Regions from separate parts of the Ensifer sp. GW821-FHT05G01 genome, predicted to be linked through region 3. Evidence: predicted binding sites of a transcription regulator. Region 3 holds the regulator's gene; each other region holds the start of a gene.
What was found. The regulator PhoB, encoded in region 3, activates phosphate uptake and scavenging genes when phosphate is short. The targets are predictions, from matches to a motif close to TGTCATNNANCTGTCAT.
Positions count from the first base shown of each region.

Region 1: the regulator PhoB is predicted to act here: its motif matches at 2,341-2,357, upstream of AC07UR_RS12635 (BtaA family protein).
Region 2: the regulator PhoB is predicted to act here: its motif matches at 2,751-2,767, upstream of AC07UR_RS00250 (DUF47 domain-containing protein).

Region 1 covers NZ_JBWKSC010000004.1:291,498-296,747, reverse strand. The annotation lists gene AC07UR_RS12645 (glycoside hydrolase family 25 protein) at 1-191, opposite strand, end outside; partial or broken gene AC07UR_RS12640 (class I SAM-dependent methyltransferase) at 393-1,046, opposite strand; gene AC07UR_RS12635 (BtaA family protein) at 1,043-2,293, opposite strand; gene AC07UR_RS12630 (putative bifunctional diguanylate cyclase/phosphodiesterase) at 2,471-4,033, shown strand; gene AC07UR_RS12625 (serine hydrolase domain-containing protein) at 4,125-5,250, shown strand, end outside.
Region 2 covers NZ_JBWKSC010000001.1:46,903-52,152, forward strand. The annotation lists gene AC07UR_RS00230 (2-hydroxyacid dehydrogenase) at 1-96, shown strand, start outside; gene AC07UR_RS00235 (GNAT family N-acetyltransferase) at 97-564, opposite strand; gene AC07UR_RS00240 (molybdopterin-synthase adenylyltransferase MoeB) at 564-1,337, opposite strand; gene recF (DNA replication/repair protein RecF) at 1,366-2,490, opposite strand; gene AC07UR_RS00250 (DUF47 domain-containing protein) at 2,791-3,435, shown strand; gene AC07UR_RS00255 (inorganic phosphate transporter) at 3,435-4,439, shown strand; gene AC07UR_RS00260 (serine hydrolase) at 4,495-5,250, opposite strand, start outside.
Region 3 covers NZ_JBWKSC010000001.1:454,118-459,367, forward strand. The annotation lists gene pstA (phosphate ABC transporter permease PstA) at 1-799, shown strand, start outside; gene pstB (phosphate ABC transporter ATP-binding protein PstB) at 813-1,628, shown strand; gene phoU (phosphate signaling complex protein PhoU) at 1,682-2,395, shown strand; gene phoB (phosphate regulon transcriptional regulator PhoB) at 2,594-3,277, shown strand; gene AC07UR_RS02250 (GcrA family cell cycle regulator) at 3,339-3,863, opposite strand; gene AC07UR_RS02255 (aspartate aminotransferase family protein) at 4,284-5,250, shown strand, end outside.

The sequences.
Region 1 (5,250 bases), on a different contig from region 3:
TCGCCATTCCATTTGGAGATGTCGATGCCGTGGATATTGTGATGCTGCGGTGTGCGGTCGCCGAAATCCTGCGGATCGGTATCGTTGAAACGCGGCGGGATCGATGCGGTCTGCATCAGATCGTAGTCGGTCGACGAACAGGCGGAAAGGAGGGTGGCGATAGGCAGCAGTGCCAGGAGAAGCCGGCGCATGGAGGTCCTGTTTCGAAACGATCGACGATCCTGCCTCACACGATGGCTTCCATGATGGTGATGTCCCCCAGCGAGGCGTGAACCTCATTTTCACCATATCATCGTAAAAATTGGGTTAGCTCAAGCGGGAATTGCGGCAGCCCTCTGATCGTCAAGCAGTGCGGCGGCCGGATTTGCCCGCGAGGATGCCGTGGCCGAAGGGCGGTGGTAGACTGCAAGCCAGGCGTAACCACGACCGATGGCCCGGCGCTCGAGCTGTGCGCCGTTGCGCCTGGCGCGATCGGCCAGCACCTCGAACAGCGTTTCGCGCGGCGTCACATGGAAACGTTTGAGCCAGCCGCGCAGCAGGCGGCGGAAGCTTTCCGGCAGCCGTTCCTGCTGGCCGAAATCGGCGATATGCAGCGAGCCGCCGGGGTTGAGCGCGGCAATTGCCGCGTCGATCGCACCCTGCCAGTCCGGTATCATCGACAGGGAATAGGAGATGACGATCCGGTCGAAGCCGACTTCGCCGAACGACCGCGGCTCGAAGCTGGTCGCGTCGGCCACACGCAGCATGGCGGGGGATCTGCCGCGGCGGCTGAGCTTGGCTGCGGCCGAGGCGAGCATCTCGGCGGAGATGTCGAGACCGAAGAGCCGGGCTCTCGGAAAGCATGTGCCGATCAGCGCGAGGTTGCGTCCCGTGCCGCACCCGACTTCGAGAACGGAGGCGCCGGGCTCCACGTTCAGCTCGCGGATCAGCGTGTCGCGGCCGAAAAGATAGTATTTGCGCGTCAGATCGTAGACGTGCCTCTGGTAGCGGTACATGTGGTCCATGCGCCGCTGATGGCTGATCTCGCTCTGGTGCACCTCGCTCATGCCTTCTTCCTGTAGATGTGGAAGCCGCCATAGATGGCCGAGCGATCGGCGTTGCCGAGCTTCAGCGATGTCTCGGCATCATAGTGCCACTGCTCCATCAGTGCCGGCGAGAGACGGCCGGTGAGGATGCTGTCTTCGGCGGCCGTGCGGAAGATCACGGTCGCGTCTGCATCGGCGGTGCGGGTGATCTCGGTCCACAGGTCGTTCAACTGCTGGTCGTTCATCCAGTCCTGCGCGTCGAGCAGGACGTAGCGGTCGACCGATGCGGCCGGCTTCTTTCCCAGAAGCTCGGTGAAGCTGGCATGATGGACCTGGACGTCTTCGGCGCGGTTGCGGATCGTCTCATAGTTATCGGCGTGCAGGTAGGCCGGAAGGTCGCCCTCATGCGGCAGGGGATAGCGTCTCGCGAAGGCCTGCCAGGCGAAGTAGTTTTCCCTGAGCGGAAAATGGCACGTCAGCTTTTCAAGGCGATGGCGAAGCACGGCGGCCAGCGACTTGTCGGCGCTGAGGCTTGCCAGTTCGTCGAATTGCTGCGGCGGGATGCCAAGGCCGAACAGCGAGCTTTTCTGGCTGGTGATCCAGCGGATGAACGGACGCTCGAACAAAGGCGCCAGCCGTGTATCGAAAAACTGGCGCTGCTCGCGCATGGAGCGTGCCTGGACGAACTCTTCCGGGTTGACGCCGTGCAGACGTGCCAGGATGTGGCTGGCAGCGATGAAGCGGCCGAGCAGGCCGGTGCGATAGATGTTGCGCCCGAAGACGCCGATGCGTCGACGCCCGCTGACGCTGCGGCCGTTCCAGTAGCTTCGGGTCGCCTGGTCGACCTTCGGGGCGATGAACAGATCGAATGCCTGGACGTTCGATTGGGTGCCCTGCGTCGCCAGGAACCGCACGACGTCCTTATGATCAGGCAGGTGGCGGAAGGCGGCAAGCTTCAATCGGTTGAGCGCGATGTGGTGTGGATTGAGATCGACGACGTCGATGCGGCTGGGGCCGGCCGAGAGATAGGTCAGCATGTTGCAACCGCCGGAGCCAATGGTGACGATGCGGTGCCCCGGGCGAAGCTGCATGGCTTCCATGTCGACGATAGGGTCTTCCCAGATCTGCGGATAGACGAGGCCGGAGAAGAGCAGGCCGAACAGGCGCTCGGAGAGGCCAGCAAGCGAGAAGGTCTTGTGTTGCAGGAGGGCGTTTTTCAGCTTCGGATTGTTTCTGCCAAAGCCGACATCAGGGGCAAGTTCGGTCATCTCTGCCGCTCATCCAGTTGAAACTTAGCCGCTTCTAAAGTGACTCCGCTACACTTTGATGACGGGGTTTTTCACAGCTCCCGCACTGCACAAAAATAGCTGACTACGATTTTTCACCCATAAGAATTCATTAACCCCTGGCGTGCTAGCTCCTTCTCATATTCGGGGGGCGTCGACATGATGTTAAGAACGTTTCTGCCGAAGCCCGAGCAGCGATTTGCGGCTGCCGGCACGGCATTGGGGGCTTTGTTTCCGGCGATCTGGTTGACCACGGAAACGTTTTTTTCGGATGGATCCTTCACCCATTGGAACTTTTCCGGAGCGCTCGCGGCGGGCGTCATGCCCTTCGTCGCTGGAGCCTCCTTCTACCGCTGGTCCTATTCACGACGGTTGGAACGCGAGCTCAAGGCCGCGCGCCGCGCCGAGCGGCGGCTGCGCAACGAGGTTCATCGCGATCGGTTGACCGGGCTTGAAAACCGCTCCGCACTGGAGGCAGACGTGTTGCGCGCTCTGCGCTCTGATGGTGCGCCGTTCGAGCGCCGGCCGCTGCTGCTGATCGATCTCGACCGGTTCAAGGCGGTCAACGACACCATGGGCCATGATGCGGGCGACCGGCTGCTGAGCGGTATCGGCCTGCGGCTGAGGCGAGCCTTCGCTGGCGAGGCGACGGTCTATCGCCTCGGTGGCGACGAGTTCGTACTGCTTGGTCCGGGTTCTCCGTCGGATGCCGAGGTCACGACCCTTGCCGGCCGGGTGAAGGCGCTGTTCGATGCGCCCTTCGATCTGGTCGATGGTCAGGCGGCTTCTGGTTGCAGCATCGGCGTCACGTTCCTGGAACAGGGCGATCTGTCGACCGGCGCGGTCTTGAAACGGGCGGATCTCGCGCTCTACGAAGCCAAGGAAATGCGTGGCAACAGCCACGTCTTCTATGCGCCGCATCTCGCGCAAGCCGCCGAAATGCGCGCCGAGGCCGAGCGCGACCTTGCCCGTGCAGTCTCCCAGCGGGAGTTTTTTCTGGAATACATGCCAATCGCCGGCACTGCGAGCGGCGTCATCCGGGGCTTCGAAGTCTTGCTGCGCTGGTCGCACCCGATCCGCGGCGTCATCGGCACCGAAGCCTTTGCGGAGCCGTTGGAGCAGGGAACACTTGCGTTGACGGTCGGCAACTGGGCGTTGCGGCAGTCTTGCCGGCAGGCGGCGAACTGGCCGTCTCCAGTGGGCCTGACGGTGGCACCCTTCGCGCTTCAACTGCGAGATCGCGATTTCCTCAGCCATGTGAAGACATGTCTGGATGAGGCCGGGCTGGCGCCCGGCCGGCTGACGATCGAGGTGTCGGAAGCGCTGTCGACCGGTGACATGGCGCTGATCGGCGAAAGCCTGCATGGCCTGCGCGCGCTCGGGGTGCGCGTGGCGCTGAGCGGCGGCGCTGCGGCCTCGCTGCCGCTCAACCTTGTCGGCGAACTTCAGCCGGACCAACTGACGGTGGACCTGCCGGCGATCCGCGACATCCATGGCAGCGAACGTAGCGTCGCCCTGCTCGCCTGCCTGGTCAAGATGGGGCAGGTTCTGCGGCTGCCGATGGCGGTGCGCGGTATCGCCAGGGAAAGCGAAATGGATTGCGCCCGCACCGCAGGCGCGGTGGAGGCCTGGGGTCCATGGATATCACCGGCCTTGCCGGCACGGGATCTTCCGCCGCTGTTGCATGGTGCTGGCGACGGCGACGCCCGCCAGCTGGCATAGCCGGACGGCAGCCAACAATCCGAAGCACGACGCAAGGGCTTTTCCTTTCGGTCAAATGCTGCTTCTCTCTCGCGTCAGACGGGAGGATGCGATGGCACGCCTATTGAAGACTGTCGGGACCGCGGTTGTGGTCGCCATTGCCGGCGTCGGCGGATGGCTGGCCATGGCGCCGCCGGAATTGCTGAAGGTCGGCGATGGATACGCCGCCAAGATCGTCTGCTCGAATGTCTTCATCGCCGGACGTGACGGACAGGCGGTGCTGGCCGACGACGTGCAGGCGCCGGGCCATCCGCTGCTGAAGTTCATCACCGTCTCGGTGGACCGCAACAAGCAGTTGGTCTCTGCCCGCATCTTTGGCTTTGCCGCACCGGCGCTTGCCGCCTACCGCCCGGGGCTTGGTTGCGCCAACGTAGACGCAGACGATCTCGCGGCCCCTGTGGCGACCGCAGATCCGCCTGTCCCTGATATCGCACGGTCTGCCGACATCTCCTGGCCGGACGGCGACAAGGCCGATATCGACCCGGCCGTTCAGGCGTTGATCGAGGATGCCAATCTCGCCGGTCCCGGCGTGCGTGCGGTCGCGGTGGTGCGCGATGGACATCTGATTGCCGAGACCTATGCCGCGGGCTTCGATCGCTCGACGCCGCTTCTCGGCTGGTCGATGACCAAATCGGTGACATCAGCGCTGATCGGCATGCGCGTCGCCGAGGGGCGCATGGATTTGACGCGCGCGGGCCTCCTGCCGGAGTGGAGCGGCGATGCGCGCGCCAAGATCCGGCTTGCCGACCTGATGGGCATGGAGAGCGGCCTGGAATTCAACGAGGGCTATGGCAATGTCAGCGACGTGACGCGCATGCTCTATCTCGAACGGGATATGGCCGGATTTGCCGCGGGCAAACCGGCGACATCCGAGCCCGGATCGACCTTCAGCTATTCGAGCGGCACCAGCACGCTGTTGTCGCGGCTGTGGATGCGGAGCTTCGACGATCCTGCCGCTGCACTCGCCTATCCGCGCGATGCCCTGTTCCTGCCGCTCGGCATGACGAGCGCGGTGCTCGAGACCGATGCCAGCGGCACCTTTGTCGGCTCATCCTACATGTATGCGACGGCGCGCGACTGGGCGCGTTTCGCGCAGTTCCTGCTTCAGGACGGCACCTGGAAGGGGAGGGCGCTCTTACCGAGGGATTATGTAATCTTCATGCGCACGCCGACGAAAG
Region 2 (5,250 bases), 410 kb from region 3:
GGCCGTATCGACATGGGCGACAAGGTGGTGATCAACATCCGCACCTTCTTCGACGGTCATCGGCCGCCGGACCGGGTGCTGCCCGGTCGCGACTGATCAGAGTGTCTTGCGCATTTCGATGGTGGTGGGGCGGGCAAAGCCCGGATGCGCCGTCCTGCCGGTTTCGACAAAGCCCCAGGCCGCAAACGTCCGGTGGTTTTCGGTGAGTTCGATCCGCGTCTGCAGTCTCAGGGCGGATAGGTTGCGACTGCGTGCCGTGTCTTCGGCCTTTGCCAGCAACAGCCGGCCAACGCCCTGACCCCGATAACCCTCAGCGACTGCAAGCTTGCCGACGTAGAGGCAATCGGTCTCCGGCTTGCAGAAGATGCAGCCCGCCAGTTCCGGTCCATCGAGGGCGATCAATCCGATTTCTGCCGAAGCTTTCTGCTTCAAACCTGCGACCGTCAGCGCATGGGCTGACGACGGCGGGTCGATCCGCCCATCCATGTAGGCAAAAGCTTTCAGGATCAGATCCTGTAATTCCCAGTAGCGATCGAAGGTCGCGTCGATTTCGATGATCTGCATCAGTCCGCCTTGTCGGTCCCGCGCCTGCGATAACGGATGGTGCTGAACTGCGCCGAGAGCGCATCATACATCAACAGTCGGCCGACGAGCGGCTCGCCGATGCCGGCGATCACCTTGATGGCTTCCATAGCCTGCAATGTTCCGATGACGCCGGTCAACGCGCCGATGATGCCGGCCTCGGCGCAAGACGGTACCACGCCTGGCGGAGGCGGCTCAGGAAAGAGGTCGCGGTAGGACGGGTTGGGCGCGCCATCCTTGCCGGTGCGATAGGGCATCAGCACCGTCAGCGACCCGTCGAAGCGACCGACCGCGCCGGTGACGAGCGGAATGCCGGTGCTTGCCGCCGTATCGGCGGCGAGATAGCGCGTGTCGAAATTGTCCGAGCCGTCGATCACCAGGTCGTATTCGGCGAACAGTGCCTCGGCGTTGTCGGGGGCAAGGCGAAAGGGATGCGGCTCGACCGCCACATGCGGATTGAGTGCGCCGATTGCCGTAGCGGCGCTGTCGACTTTTGCCAGGCCGATGTCGGCGGTGCGGTGGATCACCTGCCGTTGCAGGTTCGACAAGGACACCACGTCGTCGTCGACGATGCCGAGTGTGCCGACGCCGGCGGCAGCCAGATATTGCAGCACGGGAGCGCCGAGGCCGCCGGCACCGATGACGAGAACGCGCGCGGCTTTCAGCTTCTGCTGCCCTGCACCGCCGAGTTCCGGCAGGATGATGTGGCGCGCATAGCGCGCGATTTCCGATGGGTCGAGGCTGGTGTTGGTCATGAGCGCACACTTTCCATCATCGGCTCCATCATCCCGAAACGCTCCCATGTTCCACGGTCAGGAACCGGCCGCGCTCGCCGAGCGCATCGAACATCGCACGGTCCGTTCCGGTCATGAAGGCCTGGCCGCCAAGCCCGTCGACGAGATCGAAAAGGGCGGCGCGGCGGCCCATGTCGAGATGCGCGGCGATCTCGTCGAGCAGCAGGATAGGGGCGTGGCCGGTCATATCGCCGACAAGGCGCGCATGGGCGAGCACCAGGCCGACGAGCAGCGCCTTCTGCTCGCCGGTCGAGCAGCGCTCGGCCTCCATGTCCTTTTCGCGGTGACGGATCAACAGGTCGCTGCGATGCGGTCCGTCCAGCGTCCGGCCGGCGGCCGCATCGCGCGGCCGGCCCTCGCGCAGCATGGTCAGATATTGCTCTTCAAGGTCGAAGGCCGGCCTGTGGCTCTCATTGTCGAAGAAGCCAGAGAGCGCCAGACGCGCGGACGGAAAGACGCTGTCGCCGGTATTTCTTTCAACCAGCGCCGTCAGCAGGCCCAGCATTTCCTGTCGGGCCAGCGCCATCGACACGCCGAGCCCGGCCATTTCCTTTTCGATGGCAGTGAGCCAGGCCGGATCAGGACGAAATTCGCTGAGGAGCCGATTGCGGCTGCGCATGGCGCGGTCGAATTCGCTGGCGCGCCTGCCATGTTCGGGATCGAGCGAAAGCACCAGCCGGTCAAGGAAGCGGCGGCGGACGGCCGAGGGGCCGGTGAAGAGGCCGTCCATGGCCGGCGTCAGCCAAAGCACGCGCAAATGGTCGGTCAGTTCATCGACCGTGCTCGCCGCCGTGCCGTTCAGCCGCAGCCGTCGCGATTGTCCTTCGTTGGTGCCGGCGGTGCCGGTGCCGATCTCGACCGGACCTTCCATGCCGACAACTTCGGCGAATACCGAGAAGCCGTCGCTGGCGCCGACGCGGGCGACATCGGCATAGGCCGCGCGCCGAAGACCGCGGCCGGGCGATAGAAACGACACCGCTTCCATCAGATTGGTTTTGCCGGCGCCGTTCTCGCCGGTCAGCACGATATGCCGCTGGTCGAGCGAAAGCGACAGCGCCGCGTAATTGCGGAACTCGCTCAGCTTCAGACGATTGAGAAAGACCTTCTGTGGCATTTCGGGTCCGGATTCGACTTCGGCGCCAGTAACAGCGCGCCGGAAAGGACGCGCAAGGACGCTCCAACACTTTCAGCGCACTGCATAATTCTCGACCTAAATCGATGCCGATATAGGAAATCATGCAGTAGGACGAAAGCGGCCGCCAAGGCAAGGCGAAAGGCAGCCTCGGCCATTTGCAGCGAAAAATGCGCGATAACGGCGGGGAAAGCCTTGCAATCCCTGTGTTTCAGCGCTTTTCTTGATGGCCTGCGTACAATATGACAGCCGCATGACAATCCACGAACGGATATATGTGTGATGCTGGCTTGGTTCCGCAAACTCCTTCCCCGCGAAGACCGCTTCTTTGATCTCTTCGCTCACCATTCGCGCACCGTCGTCGGTGCCGCCGAAGCGCTCGAAAAGCTTCTGGCCGGTGGTAGCGACCTCGAAAAACATTGTGACCGCATCGTCGCGCTCGAGGACGAGGCTGACAACATCACCCGCGACGTGCTTCTGGCCGTCCGCCGCTCCTTCATCACGCCGTTCGATCGCGGCGACATCAAGGACCTCATCCAGTCGATGGACGATGCCATCGACATGATGCACAAGACGGTCAAGACGATCCGGCTGTTCGAACAGAAGACCTTCGATCCGGGCATGCAGGAAATGGGCGCCATCGTCGTTCAGGCGGCGCATCTGATCGCCGAAGCCATTCCGCTGCTCGATCGCATCGGCACCAACCATGGCCGGCTCATTGCCATTGCCGAAGAGATCACGCGCATAGAAGGCCGGTCCGACGAGCTTCATGACCAGGGCCTGAAAGATCTCTTCCGCCGCCACGGCGCCAACAACGCGATGGCCTACATCATTGGCAGCGAGATCTATGGCGAACTCGAAAAGGTCGTCGACCGCTTCGAGGATGTTGCCAACGAGGTCAGCGGCATCGTGATCGAGAACGTCTGATGGACGCGACGCTCGCCCTGCCGCTGCTTGTCGCGCTGATCGCGATTGCGCTGTTCTTCGACTTTCTCAACGGGCTGCATGACGCCGCCAACTCGATCGCGACGATCGTGTCAACCCGAGTGCTGCGGCCGCAATACGCGGTCCTTTGGGCGGCGTTCTTCAATTTCATCGCCTTCCTGTTTTTCGGCCTGCACGTGGCCGAGACGCTCGGAAAGGGCATCATCGATCCCAGCATCGTTACGCCGCTGGTGATCTTCGCGGCGCTGATGGGCGCGATCTTCTGGAACATAGCGACCTGGATCTTCGGCATCCCGTCGAGCTCCTCGCATGCGCTGATCGGCGGTCTCGTCGGTGCCGGCCTGGCGCGCACCGGCGGTGACGCCATCGTCTGGACCGGCCTCCTCAAGACCGTTGGTGCCATCTTCATGTCGCCGATGATCGGCTTCTTCCTGGCGCTCCTGTTGATCCTCATCGTATCCTGGATATTCGTGCGCCAGACGCCGTTTGCCGTCGACCGCAAGTTCCGGGTGATGCAGTTCATCTCGGCCTCGCTCTATTCGCTCGGCCATGGCGGCAACGACGCGCAGAAGACCATGGGCATCATCGCCGTGCTCCTGTTCTCTCAGGGCTATCTCGGTTCGGAGTTCTACGTGCCGTTCTGGGTGGTAATCACCTGCCAGGCGGCAATCGCTCTCGGCACGCTGTTCGGCGGTTGGCGCATCGTGCACACTATGGGTTCGAAGATCACCAAGCTCAATCCGATGCAGGGCTTCTGCGCGGAAACCGGCGGTGCCATCACGCTGTTTGCCGCCACCTGGCTCGGCATTCCGGTATCGACGACCCACACCATCACCGGTGCCATCATCGGCGTGGGCGCGGCCAAGCGCGTGTCTGCGGTGCGGTGGGGCCTTGCCGGCAACATCGTCATCGCCTGGTTCGTGACCATGCCGGCCGCTGCGGCTATCTCGGCGCTCACCTACTTTGCAGTCGCCCTGTTCCTCTGAGTTCATCCGCCTCCGGCACATTGCCGGGGGCGGCCCCCTCTGAATTCGAGACGCGTCAGTCCCCGACGCGCGCGGCCGGGCTATCCTGGCCATTTTGATGCAGCGTCAGGCTTGCGGCGCGCGCGCCCGCTGGGACCTCGAAGGTCATCTGCGCATCGACCGACCTTGCAAAGAAGCGATGTTCCGCCTCGGCGAAAATTTCGATCGGTCCCTGGCCCGTTGCCTGCGCAAACAACCGGTTGCCATCCCGAAAAACCGTCAGATCGAAACCGGGCGCCAGCCGATAGGTGCCGACATAGGCGTCGTAGGTTGCCGGGTCGGCGGCGATGGCGACCCGCTGAACCGGGGCGGGTGCGAGCGACCTCTCGCGATCGAGCAGATGCACGCCGATGTCATCGACGCCGACTTCCGTCGAGGTGTTCGACAGGACCACGACGCCGACGCCAGTCGACGGTCGGAAGCCGACGAACGATCGGTAGCCGCCGGTGCCGCCATTGTGCCAGACGATCTGCCTTTCGCCGGAGCCGGAGATAACCCAGCCGAGTGCCTGCTCTTCGCTGCCGTCGCCAAGCGGCTTCCGCGTCGCAATCATCGTGGCAAACGCAGGCGCAAGGGATGAGGGCTTCTTGCCCATCGCCGCCTGGAGGAAGGTCAGAAGATCGTTGGTGGTCGAGCGCAGTGCGCCTGCCCCTGGCAGCGCGCCGAGATCCCAATCGCTTGTCGGCTCCAGGCCAGCATCGTGCCCTGTTGCGCGCCGCCCCTCCCATTCGGGACGCGCGGTGATCGCGGTATCGGCCATGCCGAGCGGAAT
Region 3 (5,250 bases):
CAAGCGCAAGGTCAAGGACCAGCAGGTCACCTGGATGAACGAGCTGGCCAGCGCCGGCGTCCTGAAGAAGAGCTTCAACACCGGCATCTTCACCTTCGGTGCGTCCAGCCGTCCGGAAGCCGCCGGTGTGGGTGTTGCCGCTCTGGGCTCTCTCTACATGATGCTGATCGTGCTGGTGCTGTCGCTGCCGATCGGTGTCGCCGCCTCGATCTATCTCGAAGAGTTTGCGCCTAAGAACAGGCTGACCGACCTGATCGAGGTCAACATCAACAATCTCGCTGCCGTGCCGTCGATCGTCTACGGTCTCCTCGGTCTGGCAGTCTTCATCAACTTTGCCGGCATGCCGCGGTCTGCGGCGGTCGTCGGCGGTCTGGTGCTGACGCTGATGACGCTGCCGACGATCATCATCGCCACCCGCGCGGCGTTGAAGGCGGTGCCACCGTCGATCCGCTCGGCAGCCCTCGGTCTCGGTGCGTCGAAGATGCAGACCATCTTCCATCACGTGCTTCCGCTGGCGATGCCTGGCATTCTGACCGGCACGATCATCGGCCTTGCCCACGCGCTTGGCGAAACCGCGCCGCTGCTGTTGATCGGCATGGTCGCCTTCGTCGTCGACTATCCCGGCTCGCCGATGGAACCGTCTACGGCCCTGCCGGTGCAGATCTACATGTGGGCCAACGAGGCGGAACGCGCCTTCGTCGAGCGCACATCCGGTGCGATCATCATTCTTCTCATCTTCCTCGTCGTCATGAACCTTGGCGCCATTCTGTTGCGACGTCGCTTTGAGCGCCGTTGGTAGTGAGGTAATTACTATGAACATCATGTCAGAAGCAGCAGTCGAAAAAGCCTTGGATCAGAAAATGAACACCGTGCCTTACAAGATGATCGGCAAGGATGTGTCGGTCTATTACGGCGAGAAGCGCGCGCTTTTCGACGTCAATCTCAACATCCGCGAGAACACGGTGACCGCGCTGATCGGCCCGTCGGGCTGCGGCAAGTCGACCTTCCTGCGCACGCTGAACCGCATGAACGACACCATCGAGAACTGCCGCGTCACCGGCAAGATCACGCTCGATGAAGACGATATCTACGATCCGACGATCGACGTCGTCGAACTGCGCGCCCGCGTCGGCATGGTGTTCCAGAAGCCGAACCCGTTCCCGAAGTCGATCTATGACAACGTCGCCTACGGCCCGCGCATCCACGGGCTTGCCCGCACCAAGTCGGAGTTCGACGATGTCGTTGAAACCAGCCTGCAGAAGGCTGGCTTGTGGAACGAGGTGAAGGACCGCCTGCAGGAGCCCGGCACCGGGCTTTCCGGTGGCCAGCAGCAGCGTCTGTGCATCGCGCGCGCCGTTGCCGTCAGCCCGGAAGTCATCCTGATGGACGAACCGTGCTCGGCGCTCGACCCGATCGCGACGGCCAAGGTCGAGGAGCTGATCCACGAACTGCGCACAAACTTCACCATCGTCATCGTCACCCACTCGATGCAGCAGGCAGCGCGCGTTTCACAGCGCACCGCCATGTTCCACCTCGGCAATCTTGTCGAGGAGAACGATACCGACAAGATGTTCACCAATCCGGATGACCAGCGTACCCAGGACTACATCATGGGCCGCTTCGGCTGATCGCTGAAGCTCGCCTTCACCCCGTTTCCTGAACGCGCCCGCAAGGATCACAGATTATGTCCATGCACATAATGTCCGCCTATGACGAAGAACTGAAATACCTGACACGCCGCATCTCCGAGATGGGCGGCATTGCCGAGCAGATGGTGGGCGAATCCGTCCGCGCGCTGGTCAATTCCGACCTCGCATTGGCGCAGAAGGTGATTTCCGACGACACCATCCTCGATGAAGCCGAGCGCCAGATCGGCGAAAAGGCGATCATCACCATTGCCAAGCGTCAGCCGGTGGCTGCCGACCTGCGCGAGATCATGGGGTCGATCCGCATCGCCTCCGATCTGGAGCGCGTCGGCGACCTCGGCAAGAACAACGCCAAGCGCGTCATCGCCGTTGCCGGCTCCGGCATCCCGCGCAAGCTGGCACGCGGTCTTGAACACCTGGCAGAGCTTGCCCTCGTGCAGCTCAAGGAAGTCCTCGACGTCTACGCCTCCCGCTCGCCGGAGAAGGCCAACAGCATCCGCGAGCGCGACGAGGAGATCGATGCGATCTACACCTCGCTGTTCCGCGAGCTGCTCACCTACATGATGGAAGATCCGCGCAACATCACGCCCTGCACGCATCTTCTGTTCTGCGCCAAGAACATCGAGCGCATCGGCGACCACGCCACCAACATCGCCGAGACGATCTACTACATGGCGACGGGTGCGCAGCCGGAAGGCGAGCGCCCGAAGGACGACAATACGTCGACGCTGGGTGCCGTAAAGGACTAAGCCCGAATACGTTCGAGTGCCTGCTTTTGAACCTCATCCGGTCGCAGCCACGGTTGCGGCCCCGCTTTGCTGCGTCTGTAGCCACCCGATTTCGCGCGTGCGTTTGAAATCGCCCGTAACGCTTCAGATGCTATATGTTCGAGCATCACGTCGCGTTCGATCGAACACGGGATGCTCTGGGTAAGGAGACGTTACCTGATGTTGCCGAAAATCGCCGTTGTCGAAGACGAAGAGGCGCTGAGTGTGCTCTTGCGCTATAACCTCGAAGCCGAGGGTTTCGATGTCGATACGATCCTGCGTGGGGATGAGGCCGAGATCCGTCTGCAGGAGCGCCTGCCGGATCTCTTGATCCTCGACTGGATGCTGCCGGGTGTTTCCGGCATCGAGCTTTGCCGACGCCTTCGCCAGCGCCCGGAGACCGAGCGCCTGCCGATCATCATGTTGACGGCGCGGGGCGAGGAGAGCGAGCGGGTTCGCGGCCTTGCCACCGGTGCCGACGACTATGTGGTCAAGCCGTTCTCGACCCCTGAGTTGATGGCCCGCGTCAAGGCGATGCTGCGGCGTGCCAAGCCCGAAGTTCTGTCTACGCTGCTGCGCTGCGGCGATATTGAACTCGACCGCGAAACCCACCGGGTGCATCGCCGCACGCGCGAGGTCCGCCTCGGTCCGACGGAATTCCGCCTGCTCGAATTTCTGATGTCCTCTCCGGGTCGGGTTTTCTCGCGGTCGCAGCTTCTCGACGGCGTCTGGGGCCACGATATCTATGTCGACGAGCGTACCGTCGATGTGCATGTCGGCCGCCTGCGCAAGGCGCTGAATTTTTCGAGCATGCCGGATGTCATCCGCACCGTTCGCGGTGCCGGCTACTCGCTCGAGAGCTGAGCCATTCATCCAATAAAAAAGGGGCCGCGCGGCCCCTTTTTTATGTGTTGTCTTCGAAGCCTTAGCGAGCGCGGCGGCGCTCGGCGGACGGCTGGTAGGCAAGCCGCGCATGGAAAGTGCAATAGGGCGAAGCTTCCGGAGAGTCGTTGCCGCAGAAGTGGAACTCTTCCTTCAGCGGGTCGCCGATCGGCCACTTGCAGGTGCGCTCCGTCAACTGCGTCAGCTCAAGGCGGCGCGACATCGGTACGACCACATCCGTCCGAACGCTGAAATCCTGTTCGGCAACGAAATCGACTTCGACCTCTTCCTTGAGAACGGTGGCGCCAGCCGGGCGGGTAACCGTGCGGGTGGTGACGCGCGAAGCGTAGTTCGGAGCGCGCGGCGCCGAGGTGGCCGGGCGCTGCTTCGGCCGGGTCGCGGCGGCTGTGCCGCCAGCCTTGGCCCTGCCGGGCAGGCTCAGCCGGTGAACCTTGCCGATGACCGCATTGCGGCTGACGCCGCCAAGCTGTGCCGCGATCTGGCTCGCGCTCAGGCCCTCGGACCAAAGCTTCTTCAGTTTTTCCACCCGCTCGTCAGTCCAGTTCATTTCTGCACTCTCCGTTCTCAGCGTTGGCGATGACAGAATCCCTCACCACGCTCCGGACAGGCTCCGGAGCTGCAACGCGATAACACTTTTGGTGACTAGGTCCGCCGCATGCGTCTAGTAATTGAACGTTAACCTACTGACCGGCGGACTCCGTGGCAAGAGTCCGCGGAATCACGCCGAATCGATTTCTTGGTTTTCCCCAACTTGCTCGGTGGGCGTTGTATTTTTGCAAGCCCTGCCGGGTGATTTTTTCGTCGCATGGATGAGCCCGGTCCGACCGCACTGCAAGGCTTGGTTTTGTTGACATTGCGCTGCGAAATAGGAATAGTGCCTGCGCCGCCGCAAGGCGGCATTTTTAATTTTCTGCCGCGCTTAACAGGGCGCGGATCGATGCCGATAGCAATGAAGGAGAGGCTCGCCATGACTGCAACCACGCCGCTTTACGACACCTACATGCGTGCGCCGTTGCGTTTCGAGCGAGGAGAGGGTGTCTGGCTGATTGCGGAAGACGGCACGCGCTATCTCGACTTCGCCGCCGGTGTCGCCGTCAACTCGCTTGGCCATGCGCATCCGCATCTGGTCGAGGCACTGAAGGCGCAGGCCGAGAAGGTCTGGCATCTGTCGAACCTCTACGAGGTTCCCGGCCAGGAGAGCCTCGCACGCCGGCTGGCGGCAGTGACTTTCGCTGATCGTGTCTTCTTCACCAATTCCGGTGCTGAAGCGCTTGAATGCGCGATCAAGACCGCTCGTCGCTACCACTATGCCAAGGGCAATCCGGAGAAGTTCCACGTCATTACCTTCGAGGGTGCCTTCCACGGACGCACGATCGCGACGATCGCCGCCGGCGGCCAGCAGAAGTATATCGAGGGATTTGGCCCGAAGGCTCCGGGTTTCTATCAGGTGCCCTTCGGCGACATCGCGGCGGTCAAGGATGCGATCACCGACGAGACGGCGGCGATCCTGATCGAGCCGATCCAGGGCGAGGGCGGCATCCGCCCGGTCACCAAGGAATTCATGCAGGAACTGCGCGCGCTTTGCGACGAATACGGCCTGTTGTTGATCCTCGACGAGGTCCAGACCGGCGTCGGCCGGACCGGTAAGCTTTTCGCCTATGAATGGGCTGGCATCCACCCGGATATCGTCGCTGTCGCCAAAGGCATCGGCGGCGGCTTTCCGCTCGGCGCGTGCCTCGCGACGGAAGAGGCAGCTGCCGGCATGGTCGCCGGTACACACGGTTCGACCTATGGCGGCAACCCACTTGCCATGGCGGTCGGTAACGCTGTGCTCGACGTCATCCTGGCCGACGGTTTCATGGAGCATGTCCGCGACGTCGCCCTGGTCTTCCGCCAGGGGCTCGCGTCGCTCAAAGATCGTTTCCCCGATGTGA